DNA from 3 places in the Paenarthrobacter sp. CCNWLY172 genome. Region 1 is predicted to be linked to each of the others. Evidence: riboswitches for the same ligand, from Rfam matches in the RefSeq annotation. Region 1 holds a riboswitch; each other region holds the start of a gene.
What was found. A riboswitch is a leader RNA that binds a small molecule or an ion and turns the genes downstream of it on or off. The one in region 1 is predicted to bind thiamine pyrophosphate.
Positions count from the first base shown of each region.

Region 1 (7,939 bases):
CTTTTTTGTGTGCCATGTGAAATGCCTGCCTCTAAATTTCTGGGGAAACTGAAAAACCTGAACAGCGGGTAACGAAAGTTACGCGATGCTGGTGATCTTGATCTTGGTCAGTTCCTGACGGTGACCCTGACGCTTCCGGTAGCCGGTCTTGTTCTTGAACTTCTGGATGACGATCTTCGGACCACGGAGGTCTTCGAGGATCTCAGCCGTCACCTTGACGTTGGCCAGTTCCGCAGCTGCGGAGGTGACCTTATCGCCGTCAACCAGGAGCAAGGCGGGCAGCTCAAGCGTGCTGCCGGCTCCACCGGGGACGCGGTTAAGCGTTACGTAGTCTCCAACGGAAACTTTTTCTTGGCGGCCGCCTGCGCGGACAATCGCGTACACCACTTGGGTACTCACTTCTCTCGACGTTTATAACTAAATTTGCGTGCGGAACCTGGAACCGAAATCAGGCTTGGTTCGCGCTGTGCCTCAACGCCGTGGACTTCTGATCGAAGTCCGCGAGTCATCCCTTGAACAATTCCAAGGGGCATAACCCAAGTGTTGGCGTAAGCACCGAAGATCAAGATTACGCTAGTTTGACCCTCGGCTGCAAATGAGGCCGGGTCCGGAGGCTACCACGTGACTTGCATCACCAGTTGTAACGGACTCTCCCGGCACCGTGCCCATACAGCCTACAGGGTTTGGGGCGATTAACGTGATTTGACCCGCGACGCGCTGGGGCGGTTAGAAACCCGGAGATAAAAAGTCCGGGCAGGAACGGTCAGGCGAACAGCCGGGGAGCGTCGAAGAATGCAGTTTCGTAGCGGCAGGACTGGGCAAAAGCCTCCACCATTGATGCCCGCTCCCCCTCGGAAGCTGCCGCTGCAGCGGCGTCCGTGAAATTGATCGCATTCCTGGTGGCTGCAGCAAACTCTTCATCGGCGTAAGTCCTGAGCCAGTCCGCGTAGGGATGCGCCGCCGGGGATCCCGCCTCCACGAACGATGCATGGAGCCGCTGGCCCACCTCTGCGTAGAGCCAGTAGCACGGCAGGATGGCCGCCAGCACCACGGAGTAGCTGCCGGTGGCCGAGGACGCCAGCAGGTGGTCCACGTAGGACTTCGTGACGGGTCCGGTCACCGAGGATGCCTCTCGGGTGCTGAGCCAGTTCCTGTGCAGTTCCGATTCGACCTCAAGGCACTGCTGTGACGCTTTGGCCCAGAACAGTTGCTCCTCCTCCGTGGGGGCAAGGGCGCCCGCACGCGCCAGGACCCTGGAATACCCGTTGAGGTAGAGGGCATCCTGCGCGAGGTAGTAATTGAACGCAGCCTCCGGGAGGTCGCCCGATTGCAGGCCGTCAATAAAGCTGAGCTTGTAGATTGCCTCGAGCTCCGGAGCAGCTTCCTTCCACAGCGCCGCGGCGAATTGCCCCGGCCTCAGGACCTGATGGTGGTGGAAATGGTGGACCGGCCCGTTTCCCTGGCCTACGTCGAGGCTGTCCGAATGCAGCAGCGCCTGAAGCAACCACGGCTTGACTTCGCGCAGGGAAGCTTCCCAATCGCCGGTGCGGGCCTGGACCGTGGCCAGAGCCGACGACAACGAACAGCCCGTGCCGTGGCTGTTCTTCGTTTCCACGCGGGGTCCGGCTACCTCGATGACGTCCTGCCGCAGGAGGCCGCTGGTGTTAACCAGGGCATCCGGGCATTCCGCCCCTGCCAGGTGTCCGCCCTTCACCAGGACCGTGGTGCCGCACTCAGCAGCCAGTCGCTTGCCCTGGTTCAACGCCGAATCCCAGTCAGCAGCTTCAGGCTCCCCCAACAGCATGGCAAGCTCCGGGAGGTTCGGGGTAATAAGGTCCGCCAACGGCAGCAGAGCGCGCAGGGCCTGCTCGGCAGACCCCCGCAGGAGGCGGTCGCCGCTGGTGGCCACCATCACCGGGTCAAGGACCACGACGCCGGGACGCACCGACTCAAGCCAGCTGCGGACCTCATCGATCACCGCAGCGTCACCCAGCATGCCGATCTTGACGGCATCGATGGCGATGTCCGTGCTGATGGACTCCAACTGCTGTCGCAGGAACTCCACCGGAGGAACATGGACAGCACTGACGCCCAGCGTGTTTTGGGCCGTCAACGCGGTGATCGCCGCCATGCCGTAGCCGCCCTGCGCAGCAATGCTCTTCAGGTCAGCCTGGATACCGGCACCGCCGGAGGGGTCCGAGCCCGCGATACTCAGTACGCGGGGCGTTTCCCGGCCGCAAACAGCCAGAGGGTACACAGAAGAATACGACGATGACGTCATGGGGACATCCCTTCGCCGGTGCTAACCGGACAGGTTCAACGGGTCTGGATCTCAGCCGGGCCCTATGCCCGGCACCCCGTGTCAATCCCCAGCGTAGCCGGGAAGCAGCACGGCCCGGGAACTGCACTCCGCAGAAGACCGGTTATGACCGCTGTGAGCAGACAGCAAAGGGCCCCGCAGTACCCGCCTGTGGCGGTTACTGCGGGGCCCTTGCGGATCGGGTCCTAGAGCTCCGAAGCGGGAACACCAACCCCAAGGATGATGGGTTCCTCGGACGCTGCCTTCTTGGCAGGCTCCGCCGGTGCTTTGGCCTGGTGTGCAGTTCCACGCGCTGCGGTAGCAGTTACCTCGTGGTGCTCAACGCTGGTCTCGTTGGCTGCACCCTGGGCGCGGCTCGCACTGCGGTTGCGGCGCCCCCGGCGGGACTTCGACGCCGAAGCAGCTTCAGGGTCCTCGTCCACGGGCCCCGCCACGGCGGCTGCAGGTGCAGCGGCTGCCTTGGAAGGAACCACGGTTTCGGGCTTCGCCTCGGGTGCTGCGCCAAGGTGGGAGAACGCTTCGGCCAGGAGATCCAGGCTCATGGCAGGCTTGGCGGCAGGCGGTTCCTCGTGGTGTTCCCCGAAAGGCAAGGCCACTTCTTCGCCGCCGAATCGCAGAACCGGTGTGGACCGTGTGTCACGAACCGATGCTTCCCGGTCTGATTCGGGGTCGGAGTGCTCTCCAGCCTCCGGCTGTGATGCGGCAGGCGCCTGGTGCTGGCCGGCCGCCCGTGCCTGCTCTTCTGCACGGTGAACTTCGTCATCGTGGAGGTGGGCAGCGTGGGCGGCAGCAGCGATCGTCGCCAGCGCAGCGCGGGTTGCCTCTGCCTTGGCCTGCTTGGCAGGATCCTGCGGCTCGGAAGCCGCGGGAGGTGCGGCAGGGGCGGAAGCAGTGCTGTGGACCTGCGCGGGAGCCTCGGCGACAGCCTGTCCCCCGCCCTTGCCACGGCGGCGCTTGCGTTCTGTTCGGGCTGTGGGTTGCTGCGCCTCAGTGTGGGGGCGGTGGTGCTCGGCAGCCACAACGTTGGCGCGACGGTGCTCCACCGGTTCATCGTGGGTGACCACGCCGCGGCCTGCACAGTGCTCGCACTGCTCACCGAAGACCTCAAGGAGGCCGGTACCCATGCGCTTGCGGGTCATCTGGACAAGGCCCAGTGACGTCACTTCAGCCACTTGGTGCTTGGTGCGGTCGCGGCCAAGGCACTCAACCATACGGCGGAGGACGAGGTCGCGGTTGGACTCAAGGACCATGTCGATGAAGTCGATGACAATGATGCCGCCGATGTCACGCAGGCGAAGCTGGCGAACTACTTCCTCAGCAGCTTCGAGGTTGTTCTTGGTGACGGTTTCTTCAAGGTTTCCACCGCTGCCGGTGAACTTACCGGTATTGACGTCCACCACGGTCATGGCTTCGGTGCGGTCGATGACCAGCGAACCACCGGATGGGAGGAAGACCTTGCGTTCCAGTGCCTTGTGGATCTGCTCGTCAATGCGCCAGGCACCGAAGATGTCCTGGTCCTTGGTCCACTTCTCGAGGCGGCCCACAAGGTCGGGGGCAACGTAGGTTACGTAAGCCTCAATGGTGTCCCAGGCGTCGTCGCCGGAAACGATCAGTTTGGAGAAGTCTTCATTGAAGACGTCACGGACCACCTTGATGGTCAGGTCGGGTTCGCCGTAGAGCAGTTCCGGTGCCAGGACCTTGGTGGAGGAGGCCTGGCCTTCGATGCCTTCCCACTGGGCGCGCAGGCGGTTGATGTCATGCGTCAGTTCTTCTTCCGACGCACCTTCAGCAGCCGTGCGGACAATGACGCCGGCGTTTTCCGGCAAACGGTCCTTCAGGATGCGCTTGAGGCGGTTGCGTTCGACGTCGGGCAGCTTGCGTGAAATGCCGGTCATGGAACCACCGGGCACGTACACCAGGTAGCGGCCGGGCAGGGAGATCTGGCTTGTCAGGCGGGCACCCTTGTGGCCTACAGGGTCCTTGGTGACCTGGACCAGAACGGAATCGCCGGACTTCAGCGCATTCTCGATCCGGCGCGGCTGGCCTTCGAGGTTGACCGCGTCCCAGTTCACTTCACCGGCGTACAACACGGCGTTGCGGCCGCGTCCGATATCCACGAAGGCAGCTTCCATGGACGGCAGGACGTTCTGGACCTTGCCCAGGTAAACGTTGCCGATCAGGGAGTCCTGCTGGGTCTTGGAGACAAAATGCTCGGCAAGCACGCCGTCTTCCAGGACGCCGATCTGAATTCTGTCGTCGCGCTGGCGGACAATCATCTGGCGGTCCACTGATTCGCGGCGGGCCAGGAATTCGGCCTCGGTGATGACCTGGCGGCGGCGTCCGGTCTCGCGGGATTCACGGCGGCGCTGCTTCTTGGCCTCAAGCCTGGTGGAGCCCTTGACGCTGGTCACGCGATTCGAGGGAGCAGTTTCCGTGATGGGGCGGGGAGCGCGGACGCGGGTGACTGTGTTGGGCGGATCGTCGTCCGAGCCGCCGGTCAGTTCAAGGTCCTGGTCGCCACGGCGGCGACGACGACGGCGACGCGAGGTCACCCCTTCGTCGGAGGCTTCAGCAGCGGGAGTTTCCTCATCGTCAGACTCGGCGCCCTCTCCGGCTTCACTTTCTTCGCGTTCGGTCCCGCGGCGGCCACGGCGGCCACGGCTACGGCGGCGGCGACGACTGCCGGCATCTTCCAGCTCATCCTCGGCACCGGCTTCAGCTTCTTCCCCAGAATCCTCTTCCTTCTCCTCCACCGCGACAACGCGGGGAACAGTGGTGAGGTCCGGAGCCTGGAAGATCATGGACGTGATGGACACGGGCTCCAGGAAGAGCGAAGCAGAGCCTGCAGCGGCGGCTTCCTCCTCTTCGGGGGTTGCCTCAACAGGAGCCGCATCAACGGTATCTGCTTCAGCAGCAGGCGACGCCTGCGGGGAGGCGGCGTCCGGCGTCGTGGTTTCAACAGTGGTTTCCGCAGCAACAGGTGCTTCGTCGGCGGCAGGCGCCTCCGCTTCAACCTTGGGCTTGGCAGTACGACGACGGCGGACCGGCTTTTCGGGGGCAGGCCCGGCGACGGCTTCGGGCTGGGTCTCTACAGCGGCTTCCGGCGCGGCAGCGACGTCCTCACCCAAACCGGGCAGGGGCTCAGCGGGTTCTGCTTTCTTGCGTGAGCGGGTACGTCGTACCGGCGCAACGGGGGCCTCCGTTGCCTCAGGGGCCTCCGTCGATTCAACGACAGGCGCTGCTGCGGCCTGTGCCTCGGCGTCAGCTGCAACCTTGGGCGCAGCCTTGCGCCGGGTCCGGGTGGCTTTCTTTGGCGCTTCCGCAGTTTCCGCGGGAGCTGCCTCATCATTAACGGCTACAACCTGGTCATTATCCATATGTGGCAACACTCCTGCCCCAGCGACACCGCCACATCCGGCGCCCAGTGGGGCAAATATTGTCAAAACCCGCAGGCGTTGACAGAAGTCGGTAGTATGCTCTCCGGTTCGCACCATCATTGGGGTGCGGCAGCCCTGGAAAGCCGGCGCCCTTGTTCTGAAACCCGTTGTTCTGCTGCCACAACCAGGTGCCGTCCATTGTCATGGCGGGCCCACCAAGGATCACGTGATCCAGGCATGCCCAGCTCATACTGGCGGTCTTGGGAACAAAGTCACCGGACCGGATTCCGAATGTGGATCGGGCTCCGGCCATGTTCATTCTCTCACACCTGTTCACCTTCCCACGGTAGGCCGCTGTGTCGCAGCTCCGGGGAACAGGCGCCAACCGGAAGCTTGGGGGCACCGTCCAGCCTCCGGAGTTACAATCCTCCCAAGAGCCCATACCGGCGTGGCCGGACCGTACATTGAAAAGGACCAGATCCGCGATGCCGAGCACAGCCAGGGGAAACCTGGCCAACCAATCCACCAACTCCGTGGAGGATTTCTCCACACAGGCAGGTCCACACCAGGATCCACTCCCCCGGACTGTCCGTGACAAACCCTTTGCCTGGCTGCTGCTGGTCACCGGTGTGATCGGATGGGTGGCATCCGGAGCCTTGGTATTGGAGAAGCTTGAAGTACTCAAGGACCCCAACCACGTAACCGTCTGCGATGTGAATCCCTGGGTTTCCTGCGGGGCGGTCATGCAGACACCGCAGAGTTCCGTGTTCGGGTTCCCCAACATGTTCATCGGCATCGTGGCCTTCGCCGTCATCATCACCACGGCGATGGGTATCCTCGCGGGGGCCAAGTTCTCACGAGGCTACTGGCTGGGCCTTCAGGCAGGCGTTACCCTTGGCTTCGCGTTCGTTGTTTGGCTGTGGTCGCAGGCCCTCTACGCCATCCACGTGCTCTGCCCGTTCTGCATGGTGGTGTGGGCGGCCATGATCCCGTTGTTCGTGTGGGTAACCATCCGCAATGTCACCCACGGAGTCATCAAGGCGCCACCGGCCTTGGCAAAGCTGCTGGGCGAATCCGGCTGGATCATTGTGGCGCTCCTGTACGTTGCCGTCGCCGCTACCATCTTCTTCTCGTTCATTCACATCTTCGTGGGGTCCTCCGCTTAGGAAAACCTCCCGCGGGATGACAGAAAAGGCCAATGTTCGTGATGAACATTGGCCTTTTCCATAGTTTCGGTGATGCGTGACTAGCCCGCGAACCAGATCTTGATTTCGCGCTCAGCCGAGTCAACGGCATCCGAGCCGTGGACGAGGTTCTGCTGGACTGCCAGGCCCCAGTCGCGGCCGAAGTCACCACGAATGGTGCCCGGCGCTGCCGTGGTGGGATCAGTGGTTCCAGCCAGCGAACGGAAGCCCTCAATGACACGGTGGCCCTCGAAGACCGCCGCGATGACCGGTCCGCTCAGCATGAATTCAACCAGTGGCTCGTAGAACGGCTTGCCCACGTGCTCCTCATAGTGCTGCTCCAGCAGCTCGCGGGATGCGTTGACCTTCTTCAGTTCCGCCAGGGTGTAACCCTTGGCTTCGATCCGGGCGAGGATGGTTCCGCCCAGGTTGCGGGCGACGCCGTCGGGCTTGACCAGGACGAGGGTCCGTTCAATGCTCACAGTTGCTCCAATGTGGTTGGTCGGTGGTTTTCCCAGCCAGTTTACGGGGTTTGCGGGTCTGCTTCGTCACCGTGGGCAGCATCCCATTCGGCTTGTTCACGGTCCCGCTGGGCTACTTCACGGTCAATCCTCATGCCGGCCCTGATCCCGTACCACCAGCAGATGGCGAACAGGATGCCCACAATGAACATTGTTGGCTCTGCAAAGCCCGTCAGGATCAGCACCAGCTGCAGCGCCCAGCCAACGGCGATCCCCCAAGGCTTGGACAACACAGCGCAGGCGAGGACCAGCACAACACTCAGGGCGATGCCCACGCCCAGGATGATGCCGGGGGCCACCTCCCCGCGCCTCAACCCGAAGACCGCCAGCGTGCCGAAGAACGCGACGAAGGCTTCGAGGAGGAGCACGGTGGATGCGAACATCACTTTGGTGGAGCGGCGCTTCTTGGGCATGCCGGGGCGCCATTCACGCTGCGCCTTGGTCATTTTTGCCATGCTTAGGCACCGGCCTTTCCGAGCAGGATCCTGGCCTCGGCCACCACGGTGATGGAGCCGGTCACCAGGACGCCGCCTGCGA
Region 1 is NZ_JBBEGB010000014.1:20,661-28,599, forward strand. It holds gene rpmA (50S ribosomal protein L27) at 1-16, opposite strand, end outside; gene rplU (50S ribosomal protein L21) at 79-387, opposite strand; gene thiD (bifunctional hydroxymethylpyrimidine kinase/phosphomethylpyrimidine kinase) at 764-2,281, opposite strand; TPP riboswitch at 2,272-2,370, opposite strand; gene WBN73_RS18435 (Rne/Rng family ribonuclease) at 2,506-5,697, opposite strand; gene WBN73_RS18440 (vitamin K epoxide reductase family protein) at 6,183-6,863, shown strand; gene ndk (nucleoside-diphosphate kinase) at 6,944-7,363, opposite strand; gene WBN73_RS18450 (DUF4233 domain-containing protein) at 7,405-7,857, opposite strand; gene WBN73_RS18455 (bifunctional folylpolyglutamate synthase/dihydrofolate synthase) at 7,860-7,939, opposite strand, start outside.

Region 2 (7,939 bases), on a different contig from region 1:
CCTGGCTGCCGCGGGCGCGATTGTCCGCATCGCGATCGGCCCTTCCCTGCTGGACCGCGTCCTGGCATCGGATGTCTTGCTGGCCATCCTGGGTGCTGCACTGGCGATCGACATGGCGATGAACAGGCACCTCAACAACCTGATGCTGCTGGTAGCCCTCGCGGTGATCGGATTCATCGGATCAGTGACCGTTGCACGTTTCGTGGCTGAACGGAGGGAACAGAACAATGAGTCCTGATGCCACCGGCGTGGATGTCGTGATCGATGCTGTCACCGCAGTTTTCCTGGTGGTGGGAGCCTTGATGTCCTTGGGTGCCGCCATCGGTTTGCTGCGATTCCCGGATCTCATGAGCCGCATGCACGCAGCCACCAAGCCCCAAGTGCTGGGACTGTTCCTCATGCTTGCTGCTATTGGCCTGCAGATGCGAACGTGGTGGGTTTGGCCGGTTCTGCTGGTGGCATGGATTTTCCAGTTGTTGACGGCACCTGTGTCCGCCCATATGGTGGGTCGCTCCGCCTACCGCACCAAACATGGCCACCGCGAGATGCTCACCAAGGACGAACTCGAGGCTGTTGTGCAACGGGCGGCTGCGGGGCAAGAACCCCGCAACGACCGCTAAAAGTCCCGGTCACACAAACGCGGAGTCGCCTTGCGTCCAATGGTTCATTCCATCAGGTGGAGGCAAAAGCGACCCCGCGTTGCTGTCTGTGGTTGCGGGCTAGACGATGTCGTGTGACTTGGCGAAACGTGCAATGGCACGCTGTGTGCCACGGCTGGCCAACACCTGAATCAAGGTGCTGACGAAGGCTGAGATCAGCGCAAAAGTCAGTGCTGAACGCAAGCTCGTTTCCATGTCGTCGTTGCCCAGGGGTGGTTTGTTGCCAGTTGCCTTTTCCCACCCTTTGTTGACGAGTTTGGTGCCTACGAAGCCCGCTCCGAGGCTTACTCCGGCACCGATCAGCTTGAAGAAGAGGTTCATGCCCCCAGCCTAGCCGTCCGTGGGCCGACTCCAGAGTCAGCGCCGGCTTTCGCGCTCTTTCAGGAACGCTGCCAAGGACCCAACAGGGGCCAGCACGGGAACAACGGGGTGCTCTGCCGACCAGGCAGCATCCACGGAATCAAACTCAGCGATTTCCTTGAGCAGGTAGTAGGTGGGCGGCATCAGCTTCAGGGTCCCGGCTGCTTCAGCTTCCAGGATTCCGTCTACTGGCATCCACAACGATTGCCAGGCCTCCGTGGTTTGATGCTGCGGCTCGGCTCCCGGGGAAGGCCTGGCAACGTAGAAGTAGGTGTCAAAGCGCTTCGGCATGTCCGTAGGCGTGATCCAGTTGGCCCAAGGGCGGAGATCCGCGGCACTGATGCTGAGCCCGGACTCCTCCTGGACTTCGCGGATTGCGGCGGTGAGGACCGTCCCTGCGTTGGTTTCGGCCTGCGTTGAGGTGGCGCCGGTGGCGATGGAACTCGAACGCCAGGCGGCAGCGTGGCGTTGAAGCAGGTCCGCTGGGTAGTCCCAGCCTGACTCGTCCGCAGCATCCACCCGGCCGCCCGGGAAGACCACCATTCCGGCGGCGAAGTCCATGGTGCTGACCCGGTGCTGGACGAACGCCTCGATCCCGCCCGGGGCATCACGGAGCAGGATGACACTGGCAGCAAGCCGGGGCTCGGATATGGTGCCCTCGCCGGCAGGGTGATCCTGAATGGGTAGGTCCGTCATGAAAGTGCCCCTTTGCCGCGGTCGAGTCTGCTGGATCATTCTCTCAGGTCTCGTTGTGGGGCCGGATGTACAGGCCGAAACGGGCGCGAGGGGTGCAGAGCGGGCCCCGCAACGCACGCAACCCCACGCACGGGCCCCCCGGATCGCCCGATTGTGACCACCGGCCGGCATCGGACAGTCGCCCACAACACGGGCAGGTGTAAACTGAACCAGCCCATCAGGGCAGATTTGATAACGACAGGGGAGCGCCGCCGTCGGACCTTGCAGAGATGCAGGAGACGCGAGGGCGCTGAGAGTGCGGACAGCCGCAGACCCTCGAACCTGATCCGGTTAGTACCGGCGCAAGGGAGTCGAGCTTCTCAGAGTGTCCGGATCCAGGCGGCGCAGGCCGATGGGAAATCCGGGGAGCACTTTCCCCTCCTGTAACCTCAGGAGGCAGAAAATGACCACGGTAAACGTGAAGAAGACCAGTTATAACTGGCGTGTTGTAGACATCGTTGTGGCGGCCTTGATCGCCATCGCAGGCGGCGTGATCTTCTGGGCCTGGTCCCAGGGCGCCGCGCTGGTATCCATCCCCATGAACGCGACGTATCCGCCGCTCACCGGCCTGATCGCCGGTGGCTGGATGATCCCCGCAGTCCTGGGAATGCTCATTATCCGCAAACCCGGCGCCGCCCTCTTCTGCGAAGCCGTCGCGGCCACCGGTGAGCTGATCATGGGTTCCCAGTACGGAACCACCGTGCTGATCTCCGGGATCCTTCAGGGCCTAGGTGCCGAGCTCATCTTCGCCGCCTTCCGGTACAAGAAGTTCAACCTGCCCACGGCCCTCCTCGCCGGTGCCGGTGCGGGCCTCTTCTGCGGCCTGAACGACTCCTTCCTCCCGTGGGGCTGGAACATCGCCTACGAGGCAATGGACAAACTGGCGTACATCACTTTCACCACCATCTCGGGTGCCATCATCGCCGGCGCCCTGTCCTGGGTTGCCACCCGCGGCTTGGCTAAAACCGGCGTCCTGAGCTCCTTCGCATCGCGCAAGGCCGCGTCGGAGCCCGTCTTCAGCTGATGCCCGCCACGCAGAGCGGCAGCAAGAACAGCAGCCCGGTGAGGCCTGCCGCCATCTCCGCCGAGGGCTGGGGTTGGCGGCATGCCGGCAGGTCCGCTCCCGCCATTCATGGGCTTGACCTCCGGATTGAACCGGGCGAGCGGGTGTTGCTGCTGGGGCCTTCGGGCGCCGGCAAGTCCACACTGCTGCACGCCCTCGCGGGGGTGCTGGGTGACGAGGAAGACGACTCGGACGAGTCAGGTTCCCTGCTGATCGACGGCGTTGCTCCGCGGGAACAGCGGGGCCGCGCCGGTCTCATGCAGCAAGACCCCGAGACGCAGGTGGTCCTGTCGCGGGTTGGTGACGACGTCGCTTTCGGTGCGGAGAACCTTGCCGTGCCGCGAGAGGAGATCTGGGCCCGCGTCCATGAAGCGCTCGACGACGTCGGGTTGCGTACCGCCGCGGGCGGCGGATTGGCATTGGACCACCCGACGGCGGCGCTCTCCGGGGGGCAGAAGCAGCGCCTTGCGCTGGCGGGGATTCTCGCGATGCGTCCCGGCTTGATCCTCTTGGACGAACCCACGGCCAACCTGGATCCGGCCGGAGTGCTGGAGGTTCGGGATGCTGTTCGGCGTTGCCTGGACAAGACCGGCGCAACGCTGGTGGTGGTGGAGCACCGTGTGTCGGTGTGGAAGGACTTGGTGGACAGGATCGTGGTCCTGCAGCCGGGTGCCCTGGCGGCGCCGGGAACGGGCCAGGCAACGGGCGGGGTCCTTTTGGACGGCCCGCCGGACAAGGTCCTGTCCGAGGCCCGCACCCTGTTGATGGCTGCCGGCGTTTGGGTGCCGGGGTACGTACCGGCCACCCGCCAACGACGCAACCAACCCCACACCGCCCCACTGCTCCTCGCGGCCCAGGACCTCGCAGTTTCCCGGGAAAAGCCGCGGCGCAAGGGCTTCAAGACCATCCCGCCCGTCCCGGTTCAAACAGGAATCACCGCGCAGGTCAGGGCCGGCCAAGCACTGACCATCACTGGAGCCAACGGGGCTGGAAAGTCCACGTTCGCGCTCACGTTGGCCGGCCTTTTAGCGCCGGTGGACGGTACAGTGAGTGCCGCCGTCGAGCTTTCCAAAGGGGCCGGTATTGACCCGTTCAAGTGGAAAGCAGACCAGCTGATTTCACGGATCGGGACGGTGTTCCAGGAGCCGGAGCACCAGTTCGTCACAGGCAAGGTCCTGGACGAGCTCATGTTTGGGCCCAGGCATTTAGGCCACGGCGAAGAACGGGTGGACGAACTGTTGGAGCGGCTGCGGCTGACGCATTTGGTGGACGCCAACCCCTACACCCTTTCCGGCGGTGAGAAGCGGCGGCTCTCGGTGGCCACCGTGCTTGCCGCGCACCCCGAAGTCCTGGTGCTCGATGAACCTACGTTCGGCCAGGACGCCAACACGTGGGCGGAGTTGGCGTCGTTCCTTTCAGAGTTGCTGGACGCCGGAACGGCTGTGGTCTCCGTGACCCACGACCAGGAATTCAGCGCAGTGCTCGGCGGAACGGAGCTGCGGCTCGGCCCGGTACAGCACGGTGAAGCCACGCATCAGGAAGCTGGTGCAGCATGAGGGATGCACTGAACCTCCGCGGGAATCGTGCCCTGCTGACCCGAGCCAACCCCTTGGCAAAGTTCGTGTCCGTGTTTCTGATTTCCCTGGTGCTGGCCCTGTCCATCGACTGGGTATCGGCGTCCACGGCGTTGGTTGCGGAGCTGGCGTTGTTTCCGTTGGCCGGGCTTACGTTCAGGCTTCTGTGGCAGCGCGCCTGGCCGCTGATCATCGCCGCTGCGATCGGCGGCTGGAGTACCGCGATTGTGGCGGCGGACAGCGGCGCTGTACTGCTCGACGTCGGACTCTGGTCCATCAGCGAAGGTTCCCTTGAGCTGGGGCTGGGTTTCATGCTGCGCGGTTTGGCGATCGCGTTACCGGCAATCCTGCTGATGACCTGCACGGATCCCACTGATTTGGCAGATGCGCTGGCCCAGAAGGCCAAGTTGCCGCACCGCTTTGTCCTGGGATCCTTGGCTGCCATGAGGTTGGTTGGGCTCATGGCAGAGGAGTGGCAGACCATCGGCATGGCCCGCCGTGCCCGCGGAGTCGGTTCCCAGGGCAGCCCGTTCCAACGGCTGAAGGCCACGCTGGGCCAGAGCTTTGGGCTCTTGGTCCAAGCCGTGAGGAGGGCTTCGCGGCTGGCAGTCACCATGGAAGCGCGCGGCTTCGGCGGCGGTCAACGGACGTGGGCGCGCGAATCCACGTATTCGCTTCTGGACGCCTGGGTGGTCCTTGGCGGTGTGGTCATCGCTGCGGGTGCAGTCCTGACGGCACTCGGCGCTGGAACGTGGAGCTTCGTCTGGCGTTAGGGAGCCTGCTGTTCCTGGATCTCGTCGAAGCCTGCCCGGGTCAGGAATCCGAGTTGGGCTTCCTTCTCGGCAAGCTGGATGATGGGTCCCAACTCGAAGCATGTCGCCTCCAAACGGCGCAGGGCCTTGGCGTTGCGTGAGTCCGGCTCCACCACGATCCGGTCCTTGCCGGGCAGGCTGAACATGTACTTGATCAGTGCTGTGCCGAGCCTCGGCGTGAAGTGCGGGATGGGCCGGGTGGCCGGGGCCAACAGCAAGTGCATACCAATGTCAGCCTCGCGTGCGGGGTAGGCCTCGCCCACGGGGTCGTGCAGTGGTTCGTACGTCTGGAAAAGGGCCAGCGGTTCGCCATCAAGGACGGCCAGGAACGCGTGGTGGGTCTCCAGGGAATCAAGGAAATCGTAGATCCCCTGGACTTCTTCGCGGGAATTCTCCATCATTCCCCAAAACCTGGCGCGGGGCTGGGTGACCCATTCGAAGATGAGGTCGATGTCCTCGGCCGGAACAAGCGGCACAAGCCGCAGCGCGCCCCATCCTTCGAGGTCTTCGGAGTAGACGGTGGTACGGACAGAGAAGTCCTGGGTGGCGGTGGTCATGGCTTCCTTCGGGGCTGATGCGTGACAGATGGGATGCGGGAGCAGGATGAGTCAGGGATTGTCTTTGATCAATTCAGGCCAGTCAGTGACTACCGGGGTGAGTTCCCCTGCAGTCCAGAGCGGGAGTTGGTTGGCAAAGTGCTGGTGGCCGGGCGTACCGGAGGCACCGAAGGGCACGATCCAGCGGCTGTTGCGCCGCTCGGACAAGTCCCAGATGTAGCGGGCCACTGGACCACGGAAGCTTCGGTCGTCAACACCGGGGAGGCTCTCGGTGCAGAGCACACAGCCCGTATCTCCGCTGAGGGCCACGGTGGGTGCCGCTGACGCGAGTGGGCCGGGGAGGACATGGACGGCCAACAATGTGTGCCGGTCGCCCCAGGAGCGCAGCCCGGACTGCTCCAACGCAGCGTCCTCAAGCGCTGTGGCGGCTTCTGTATCGACGCTGATGCCGAGTTCTGAGCCGCGCACCAGCAGGGTCTCAAGCGCAAAGCCGATCCGGGATGCCACTGACAACCACGGTCCGAACAAGGGCGAGTAGCCCGTTGGCTCGTTCAAAGGGACAAATGCGGGATGGTTTGCCAGGCGCTGGACCAATGAGCCCCGCCACTCCGCAAACACTGCGGCGTGATGGCTCCCGGCATCCATGTGGCCGTCCCACTCCAGCAGCAGCGAACGCAGCCCCGCGGCTTCCCGGGACAATTCATCAGCGTCCAGGCCTGACAGCACCGACCGGAACAACGGCCACGGACCCAGGAGCGTGTCCGTATGGATAGCCTGCATGTCATCCACGGACAACAGCCCCGGGGCCGACTCGAGCAACCCACGGATGCGCAACGCCCGATGCGCGGGGGCGAACTCCATCGCCACGGCGTCGCCACCTCCCGCCGCGCGGTCGTTCGCGCTCACGGCGTACTGCTCCACCTCCGTGCGGGGCAGGATGACGTACTGACCGTCCCACTCATGACGGGCTGAAAAGGCCGGGGCAGGCAACCTCCTGTTGGCGGGATTGCGCTGCGGAACAAGCCCGGCAACAAAGTGCCGCACTGCTCCGGACGTGTCCCCGGCCACCACGCTGTTGACGGGCTCCACCCAGGCGTCGAACGCCGCTTCCACCTCGGAGGCGCTCCGGCTCCGCAGCAGCGGCAGGAGGGCCTCAAAACCAAGCCGCCCCTCAACGCGGGCAGGGAAGCGCAAACTCAGCGCCTCGCCGTCGGGCGCTTCAGAGATCACGGAACCTCGCGCGGTCTCGATGACCTCCACGGTGACCGGCTCACCGTCGCGGACGGTGATGGTTTGGGCACTCACGACGGCGGTTTCCCAACCCGCCGCTCCGCGCGCCTCGACGCGTTCCCCTGTTGCGTCCGTGACCCGGCGCAGTTCTTCCTCGAAGAGGTCCTGGTAGTCGGCCATGGCGTTGGTGATGGCCCAAGCGGTATGCCCGGTGTGGGCGAAATGCGGGAGGCCGGGGACACCCGGGAACGCGAAACCGATGGCGTCGAAGTCCGGGCAGGCAAGCCGTATCTGCTGGTACACGCCGGGGAGTTCCATGAGGCGGTGGGGGTCGCCGGCGATCAGCGGGAGGCCGCTCGCCGTCGTCGAGCCATGCGCGGCCCAGGCGTTGCTTCCTGACCAGACGGGAGCCTCGATGCTGAACAGGCTCACGGCGTCGTCGCCCAATGTCCGCGCGATGTGGGCCCTGAACAGTTTGTTGGGGAACGTGGAGAAGAGGATGTGATGGACCAGGAAGACGCCCAGCGGCGTCCACGGATTCCATGGCTCCGGCGTGCAGGCGGACTCGTCGAATTCGGGGCCGCCGCGGAGTCCGTCTGCCAGCGCTTGGTTGATGCCGGCCACGTACTGTCCGCACCAACGCTGAGTCTCGGCGTCGAGGTTCTCGAAGCAGCGGCGCGCGGTGTCATCCAGCCGGGCTTGCCGTGCGAACCGGTCCCAGACCACAACGTCGGCACCCAGGACCTCGGCTGTGCGGCCCTCGGAGCGCCACCGTTCCAGCTCGATCTGCCAGGAGCGGTCAGTGGCTGCGTTCATGCCTTGGAGGAAGGCGAGATCGTCGGAGGAATCCGCCCACAAATGGGGGATTCCCCACTGATCACGGTAGGTTCCGGGGCCGCCTGCCGGGGCGGAAAGGTGCGTCGGGGCAGGCGTCATAATCTCTGGCCGC
Region 2 is NZ_JBBEGB010000004.1:316,909-324,847, reverse strand. It holds gene WBN73_RS08250 (monovalent cation/H+ antiporter complex subunit F) at 1-238, shown strand, start outside; gene mnhG (monovalent cation/H(+) antiporter subunit G) at 228-620, shown strand; gene WBN73_RS08240 (DUF4235 domain-containing protein) at 720-980, opposite strand; gene WBN73_RS08235 (NUDIX hydrolase) at 1,017-1,715, opposite strand; TPP riboswitch at 1,945-2,081, shown strand; gene WBN73_RS08230 (ECF transporter S component) at 2,158-2,778, shown strand; gene WBN73_RS08225 (ABC transporter ATP-binding protein) at 2,778-4,373, shown strand; gene WBN73_RS08220 (energy-coupling factor transporter transmembrane component T family protein) at 4,370-5,164, shown strand; gene WBN73_RS08215 (GNAT family N-acetyltransferase) at 5,161-5,760, opposite strand; gene WBN73_RS08210 (penicillin acylase family protein) at 5,812-7,926, opposite strand.
Region 2: linked by a shared signal. The riboswitch ahead of WBN73_RS08230 (ECF transporter S component) and the one ahead of thiD (bifunctional hydroxymethylpyrimidine kinase/phosphomethylpyrimidine kinase) in region 1 are both predicted to bind thiamine pyrophosphate.

Region 3 (7,939 bases), on a different contig from region 1:
GCTCTACATGGCCCTTTTGGACAGCCACCTGGCCGCGCTGACTGAACTGATGCTCAGCGCCTTGAACTCCACCTCGGACAACAAGGAACGCGTGAAGGCCGTGATGCGGGCCTACTACCGGTTCATCGCTGATGACGACCAAGCCCACCGGCTCGTCTTCGAATCTGACCTCATCAACGATCCCGATGTCAGTTCCCGTTTGGAGACGTTCAACAAAACATTCGCTGATGCGGTGGCCCATGTTATTGCCGAGGACACCAAGCTGCCTCCCTTGGAGGCGCAGCTCCTGGGCCGTGGTCTGGCCGGGATGGCGCAGGTCAGCGCACGCTACTGGCTTGAAACGGACGGAAACCTTGACCTCGATGTGGCCAGTGATCTGATCTATCGTTTAGCTTGGCGCGGAATCAGTCGATTCCCCAAAGAGTCCTAGGCTACAAATAGAGGACTGACTTAATACTTGATTGGCTTGGAGGCCTTGCTGTGGAAGTAAAGATCGGCATTCAGAACGTTGGCCGTGAAATCGTGCTCGAATCCGCTTTGGATGCAGACGCGGTGGCCAAGATCGTGGCAGAGGCCGTGTCCAAGGGCTCGGAATTGCGCCTGACCGATGAAAAGGGCCGCCAGATCATCGTTCCCGGCAGCGTCCTGGGATACGTGGAGATCGGCGCAGAGGAAGTCCGCCGCGTCGGCTTCGGTGCCCTCTAGGCCCTCCGCATAACGCAGTCCGCAAAGGAGTCTTCATGCTTTCACTCGTCGTGGTGGTTCTGGCCACCATAGCCACCGGTTTCATCGTGTGGGCCAACGACAAGAGGCACGGCAAGTACGGCATCGCTTTGCCGGCCGGTGTTTCGGTGGCTGTGGGCACCCTGGGCTGGATTGCGTTCATCAGTGCCGGCTTGGGCTACCAGCCCGGGGCAACCTGGATTCCCTGGGTCTTGCCGATCGTCCTGGGAACTGCCGCCGCCGCAGCGGTGGTGGTCTTCCTGGGCCGGACCCGCACCCGGCACGATACTGCGGCGCTCACCAAGGCGCTCAAGCTCTAGCAGCAACAAGAACACACGACAGTGACCGCCGCCCTCGGGCGACGGTCACTGTCGCTTAAAGCCTTGTCACAATGGTTCGGGTTCAGGGTTCCGGATACCGCTCCGGCTGGGCGGTTGCACCCAGCGCCGCTGCGGCTTCACTCACGGAAGCCGCAGCGGTGATGTCGCGTTGGGTGACTTTTCCGCCTGCGTCGTGGGACAGGTACCGCAGGTGGACCCTGTTGTAGCGCCATTCCAGATCCGGATGGTGGTTTTGGTGTTCGGCGATTTCTCCGATCGCTGCAATGAGGGCCAGCGCTTCGGCCGCCGTCGGAGTTTTATAGACGGTTACCAGGCCGCCCTGGTACTTCCAGTCGCGTAGCTCCCGGAGGGCATCGTCGACATCCGCCTGGGTCAGATGGTCATGGTTCCCTGCCACTGCTGCTCCTTCTCCCGGAGACCCGGCGGACACTTAGAGAAACTCTGCCCGGCCCTCCATGGCCGACGACGCCAAAGCGTGCTCACGCCTCGGAATCCGTCCTGCCTGCTTGGCCAGCCTACCGGCGATCACGGCGTGCTTGAAGGCCTCACCCATTTGCACCGGGTTCTGCGCCCGGGTGACAGCGGTGGCCAGAAGCACGGCGTCGCAGCCCAATTCCATGGCGAGGGCAGCATCGGAGGCGGTTCCTATTCCGGCATCGAGCACCACGGGTACTGAGGCCCGGGACACGATGAGTTCAATGTTGTGCGGGTTCAGGATCCCCAGACCGGTTCCGATCGGCGAGCCCAGGGGCATCACTGCGGTGGCACCCAGGTTTTCGAGGCGCAGTGCCAGGACGGGATCATCGTTGGTATAGGCGAAGACTTTGAATCCACGGTTCACCAGCTGTTCCGTTGCCTCGACGAGTTCCACTGCGTCTGGAAGGAGCGTGTGTTCATCGGCGATGACTTCCAGCTTCACCCAGTCGGTTTCCAGTGCCTCGCGTGCCAGTTCAGCGGTCATCACGGCGTCTCTGGCAGTAAAGCAACCGGCGGTGTTGGGCAGCACCCGGATTCCGTGGTCCACCAGGAGTTGGAAGAGGGATCCTGTTTCAGCGGGTGAGTAGCGCCTCATGGCTACTGTGGTGAGCTCAGTCCCGGACGCCAGGAGCGCAGCGCCCAGACCGTCCAGGCTCGGGGCACCTCCCGTCCCCATGATCAGGCGGGATCCGAAGTGGACGCCGTCGATCACCAAGGCGTCAGTAATGACCTCTGTGTTTGCTGTCGTCATGATGTCAGCCTCCTTGGACTGCGGTAACAAGTTCGAGTTCATCCCCGTCGGCGAGCGCCGTTGCGGACCATTGGCTGCGTGGCACCACCTCGGAATTGCGGGCGACGGCGACGCCCAGCTTGCCACCGTCGGCTGCCTGTCCGCGGTGGTCCAGGGCGCGGCCGGTGACGGCCGTGACCAGGGTGCTGACTGAAGCATCCTCCGGCACGGCGTGATCGGATCCGTTGAGTTTGATGTTCATGCTGTTTCCTTGCTGGGAGCGTGTGCCGGCGTAAGCGCCCGCGCTGTGGATGAAGTGGCCGCGAAGCGGTCAGGGGAAAATGATGCCCACCGGGGGTCCGACGTGCCGTTGATCAGCCCGCCCACGATCCGTGCGGCCGCGGGCGTCAGGAGGACACCATGCCGGAAGAATCCTGTGGCGATCACCAGACCATCAACATCCCCCCGGGGGCCAACGACCCGTCCAAGCAGCGGTGCGTTGTCCGGAGTGCCGGGGCGGGCCCGGGCCGTTACTTCGAGCAGCTCAAGTTCCGCCACTGCGGGGACCAGGGCCTGGGCGTCCCGCAATAACTGGTAGACGCCCCCGGCTGAGACCGCGTTGGACGCTGCCGACAGTCCGTCCTCGCGCTGGGTGGCCCCGATGACTACAGTGCCGTCGTCCCGGGGCACGATGTAGACGGGCACTCCACGGACCATCCCGCGGACGGTGGAGGTGAGCAGGGGCCGGAGGTGTTCAGGCACCCGAAGCCTGAGGATGTCGCCATATACCGGCCGCAGGGGAAGGCTGAGCCCGTCGGGGAGCCCTTCCAGGTCTGCCGCACCCAGTCCGTTGGCGACCACCGTTTCGGTGGAGTGGACAGCGGCGCCGGACTCGAGTTCCACTCCTGAGACCCGCCCTCCGTCCCAGAGCAAGCGGCGCGCCGTGGAAGTCACGGCAAACCCATCGTCGGCGCCCGAAACCCACGTGGAGTCGCTGGCCGCGTGGCGTGCCAGTCCCGAGAGCAGGCATGCCGCCAGCTTGCGGGGATCGACCTGGTGGTCGGCGGGAACGTCGAAGGCACTGGAAATTTGGGGGCTGAGGAGGGGTTCGCGATCCCGGGCGTCGCGCAGGGACAACGGCTCGACCCCCAGTCCCGCAGCAAGCTGTACCGTACGGAGGTCTGCCAGTGCCCTGCGGTCCGCGGCATCGGCACCCACGGCAAGTGTCGGCGTCGTGCGGTATCCGGTGTCTTCCCCTCCGCGGGGCAGGCTTGCCGCGAAAGACGGCCACAGCCGGGACGATTCGAGCATCAACTCCAGGAGATCTTCCTCCTGGTAGTGAAATTCGCTCACGGGGGCAAGCATTCCGGCGGCAGCAAACGTAGCCCCCGAAGCCGGTGCGGGGTCGATCACCACCACGGAGCGGCCAAGTCGCCGCGCTTCGCGGGCGATGCCCAGCCCGATGACGCCGCCGCCAATGACGGCCACGTCGGCCTGGAGCGGGGTTTGGCGGGGAACTGCCATTGCGCGTTTCCTTCCCTACGCCGGTACTAGCCGGATCAGGTCAAGCGGTCGGCTCTTAAGCCCTCTCAGCCGGACAGTCATATGACGAACGTCGCGGCTCCCGCAGTACGTGCCCAGTTTAGAGGAACTACTCTGGGTTCCATGACCCAGACTGATGCCCTCGCCACCGCCCGCTTGTATCTGTGCACCGATGCACGGAAACGGCAAGGCGATTTTGAAGACTTTGTGGACGCCGCGTTCGAGGGCGGTGTGGACATCATCCAGCTGCGCGACAAGACCCTCGAAGCTGCCGAGGAATTGGAGTTGCTGGCGGTCCTGCAGGGAGTTGCGCAACGTCATGGACGGCTGTGGGCTGTCAACGATCGAGCCGACGTTGCCAGTGTTTCCGGGGCTCCGGTGTTCCACATCGGGCAAAAGGACCTCCCGTTGAAGGTGGCCCGGACATTGCTTCCGGAGTCCGTCACGATCGGTCTTTCCACCCACTCCCCCGAGCAGGTGAATGCCGCCATCGCGGCATCACCGGGACAGGGGGGCCTGGACTATTTCTGTGTAGGACCCGTCTGGGCGACACCCACCAAACCCGGCCGCGAAGCCGTGGGACTGGACTTGGTCACATATGCCGCAGAAGCGAGCAAGCGTGCAGTCGAGACCACCGACGGCGCCGTGAACCTGCCATGGTTCGCCATCGGAGGGATCGATCTCAGCAACGTAGAGCAGGTGCGGGCCGCAGGAGCCACCCGGATCGTCGTGGTCCGCGCCATCACCGAGGCTTCGGATCCGACGACGGCAGCCAAGTCGCTGCTGGAGGCGCTGGAGGCGCTGGACGCAGCTTGAGCCTGGCCGTTGGAGCCTTTCAGGCATAAGCCCGGTCATACCGCTAGGCAGTGAGGCCCAGCGCCGTCATCCGGCGGGCATGACGCCCGGCGAGCTCGCCTGTCAGTCTTTTAATTGCGGCGCGGGCATCGCCACCACTTTTTAGTGCCGGCCCCAACTGTGGGTGCTCAGTCCCTACCCTCTGCGCCTGTGTCAGCGCTTCCCCCACCAGCCGGCGGCCCCACAACGCCAGCCGTGAGGCCAGTCGTGGGTCATCGGCCAAGGCCCGCCGCAGCAGGACACGAAGTACCTCGGTTGCCTGGTCGGGGGAGGCAACCCGGTCCACGAACTGCTGCGTTGTTCCATCGAGGAAAGTGGCGACAGCCCGGTAGAAGTCCGAGGAAACGGTGTCGATGACGTATGCCTTCATCACAGATTCGAACCAGTCCCCGGGCTTGGTGCGTTCATGGAAGTGGTCAAAGGAACGCTGGAACGGCAGCATGGCTTCCTCCGGATCGAGGCCCATTACAGCGAGCCGATCGCTCAGCAGCGCGAAGTTTCCGTACGCACCGACGGCAATTTTTGCCAGCACTGAACGGTCATGGAGTGTGGGGGCGTATCGGGAATCGAACGAAAGCCGGCCGAAAGCCGACAACTCGCCGTAGGCCATGGCGCCCAGGAGTCCCGCGGCGAGTTGTCCGGCAGAAGGTGCGACGTCCGTCGAAGTGCCCATAATCCAAGACTATCCCCGGCTCTCCACACCCCGCCCGCGGAGATTGCCTTCAGCAGCGTTGGTCCCACTAGGCTGACTGGAAGTGAGTTGACTGTCTGGCCTGCCCGCAGGCCGCGTGTCCTCCTCCTCGCACCCACTCCCCCGAAGGATGATCAATGACTAATCCGAGCTACCCGCCCGCGCCCCACAACGGGAACGGTGCCCCACCAGTTCCCCCTGCACCCGGTGCTTTCGACGCCCAGTACCAAGGCGGACCCCAGACGTACCAGTCCGGCCCGGATTCCAGCCCTTATGGTGTTCCCGGCACGGGTACTCCGGCCAAGTCCTTCATGGTCACGTGGATCCTCTCCTTGCTCCTTGGTGGCCTCGGTGTTGACCGCTTTTACTTGGGAAAGATCGGGACCGGCATTGCCAAACTGCTCACTGCGGGCGGACTCGGCATCTGGTCCATCGTGGACCTCATCATCACGCTGACCGGCAACGCACGGGATAAGGAAGGCCGCCCGCTGCAGGGTTATCCGGAAAACAAGAAGAAGGCCTGGATCATCACGCTCGTTGTCTGGTTCGCCGGCCTGGTTGTTGGGATCGTGTCCACGGTGTTGTCTTTGACGCTGGTGGCTGCCGCGGTCCAGGGACAGGCCACGCCTGTCCCTGCCGCACCGTCAGCTTCACAGGAGGCCACTGCCCCTTCCCAAGGCACTGCCACCGATGGCAACGCTTTCGAGGTCACGGTGTCCGAGGGCAACACCGTTAAGGTCACCGTCCTTAACTCCGGATACGCTACCGAAATCCCGGAGATGGCTTACATGAAGCCGCTCAACGGCGGGTTCCTCCTGCTGGAGGTTTCCTGGGAGACCACCGCCGGATCCAGCTTCGCCGCGCCCAGCAACTTCGATGCCTTCGATGCTGACGGCAACGAGGGCGACCGGATCTTCCTTGACAACGGTCTGGGCGGTCTCGTCTCCGGCGATGTCGCAGCCGGAGACGTACAGCAGGGCGTCATCGCCTTCGACATCAAGAATGGTCCCACCACAGTGGTGATCAACAATGACTTCGGCGACAAGGCAGCCACCTTCACTTTGACACCGGCAAGCTAACCGCCTGTTTGGTCAGAACCAGCTTTACCGAAAGCCCGTTGCCCCTTGGGGCAGCGGGCTTTTGCGTGCGGCTGCCAAGACTATCCGCCGGTTTCGGGCTACCCTGATTTTCGTGTCACATCATCGGATAGCACCCAACGTCGACGATTCGTCGGACCAGCTCGCTGAAGCACTTGCGGCCTTGAGGACGGAACTGGAACTCCCCACCGCGTACCCTGCCGAGGCAGTACAAGAGGCAGAGCGGGCCGTGGAAAACCTCAGGCTGCCGGATCAGGACCTGCGGGAGATCCCCTTCGTCACCATTGATCCCGCTACCTCGACTGACTTGGACCAGGCCCTGTTCATTGAACGTTCCGGAGACGGCTACAAGGTCCTCTACGCCATCGCCGACGTGCCGTCCTTTGTGGCTCCCGGAGGAGCCTTGGATGCCGAGACCCGGCTACGCGGACAAACGTTCTATGCACCTGACGGCCGGATCCCACTGCACCCCGAGGTCATCAGTGAAAACGCCGGAAGCCTGCTGGCCGAACAGGACTGCAGTGCCTTTGTGTGGAACTTCGAACTCGGCGCCGATGCAGAGGTCATGTCCGTGACCGTTGCCCGGGCTGCTGTCCGCAGCCGGGCCAAGCTGAGCTACAAAGGCGCCCAACAGCAGATCGACGACGGCACCGCCCCGCCTGTTCTTCAGCTCCTCAAGGAAGTGGGACTGAAGCGCGTCGAGCTGGAACGGTTGCGCGGCGGCGCAAGCCTCAACATGCCGGAACAGGAAATCGTCCAGGCGACCGACGGCGGCGGGTACAGGATCGTTGCAGCCCCGTCTTTGCCGGTGGAAGACTGGAACGCACAGATCTCTCTGATGACCGGAATGGCGGCCGCACAACTGATGCTGGAAGGCAAAGTTGGCATCCTCCGCACGATGCCCGCCCCGGACGAACGCTCACTGCAGCATTTCAAACGGCAAACCACTGCGCTGGGCAAACCGTGGGATGGCCAGGTCAGCTACGGCGAGTACTTGCGCACCTTGGATGCGTCCGACCCCCAACAGCTGGCCATCCTGCACTCGGCCGGGACACTGTTCAGGGGCGCCGGTTACACGCCCTTCGACGGCGAGGTGCCTGACACAGTGATCCAAGCGGCCATCGGGGCTCCCTATGCCCACACCACAGCACCGCTGCGACGCCTGATTGACAGATTCGTCCTGGTCATCTGCGAGGCCCTCAGTAACCACAAGGACATTCCGCGGTGGGCCCGTGACGCACTGCCCTCGTTGCCGGAGATCATGGCAGCCTCGGACCAAGTGGCCGGTCGGCTTGAGCGTGCGGCTCTGGACACGGTGGAAGCAGCACTGGTAGCCAACCACGTGGGCCAGGAGTTCGATGCCGTGGTGATTTCAGGGTCCAAGCCTGCCAATGGAAACAGCAACGGCAACCGAGGCAATGGCAATAAAGCCAACGGAAACGGGAGCGGTCCGTATGGGGTCGTCCAGATCGCGGAACCGGCC
Region 3 is NZ_JBBEGB010000003.1:25,406-33,344, reverse strand. It holds gene WBN73_RS05035 (TetR/AcrR family transcriptional regulator) at 1-430, shown strand, start outside; gene WBN73_RS05030 (DUF3107 domain-containing protein) at 481-705, shown strand; gene WBN73_RS05025 (hypothetical protein) at 741-1,043, shown strand; gene WBN73_RS05020 (4a-hydroxytetrahydrobiopterin dehydratase) at 1,126-1,461, opposite strand; gene WBN73_RS05015 (thiazole synthase) at 1,495-2,292, opposite strand; gene thiS (sulfur carrier protein ThiS) at 2,297-2,533, opposite strand; gene thiO (glycine oxidase ThiO) at 2,530-3,795, opposite strand; TPP riboswitch at 3,791-3,909, opposite strand; gene thiE (thiamine phosphate synthase) at 3,937-4,629, shown strand; gene WBN73_RS04995 (ferritin-like fold-containing protein) at 4,673-5,341, opposite strand; gene WBN73_RS04990 (TM2 domain-containing protein) at 5,497-6,438, shown strand; gene WBN73_RS04985 (RNB domain-containing ribonuclease) at 6,551-7,939, shown strand, end outside.
Region 3: linked by a shared signal. The riboswitch ahead of thiO (glycine oxidase ThiO) and the one ahead of thiD (bifunctional hydroxymethylpyrimidine kinase/phosphomethylpyrimidine kinase) in region 1 are both predicted to bind thiamine pyrophosphate.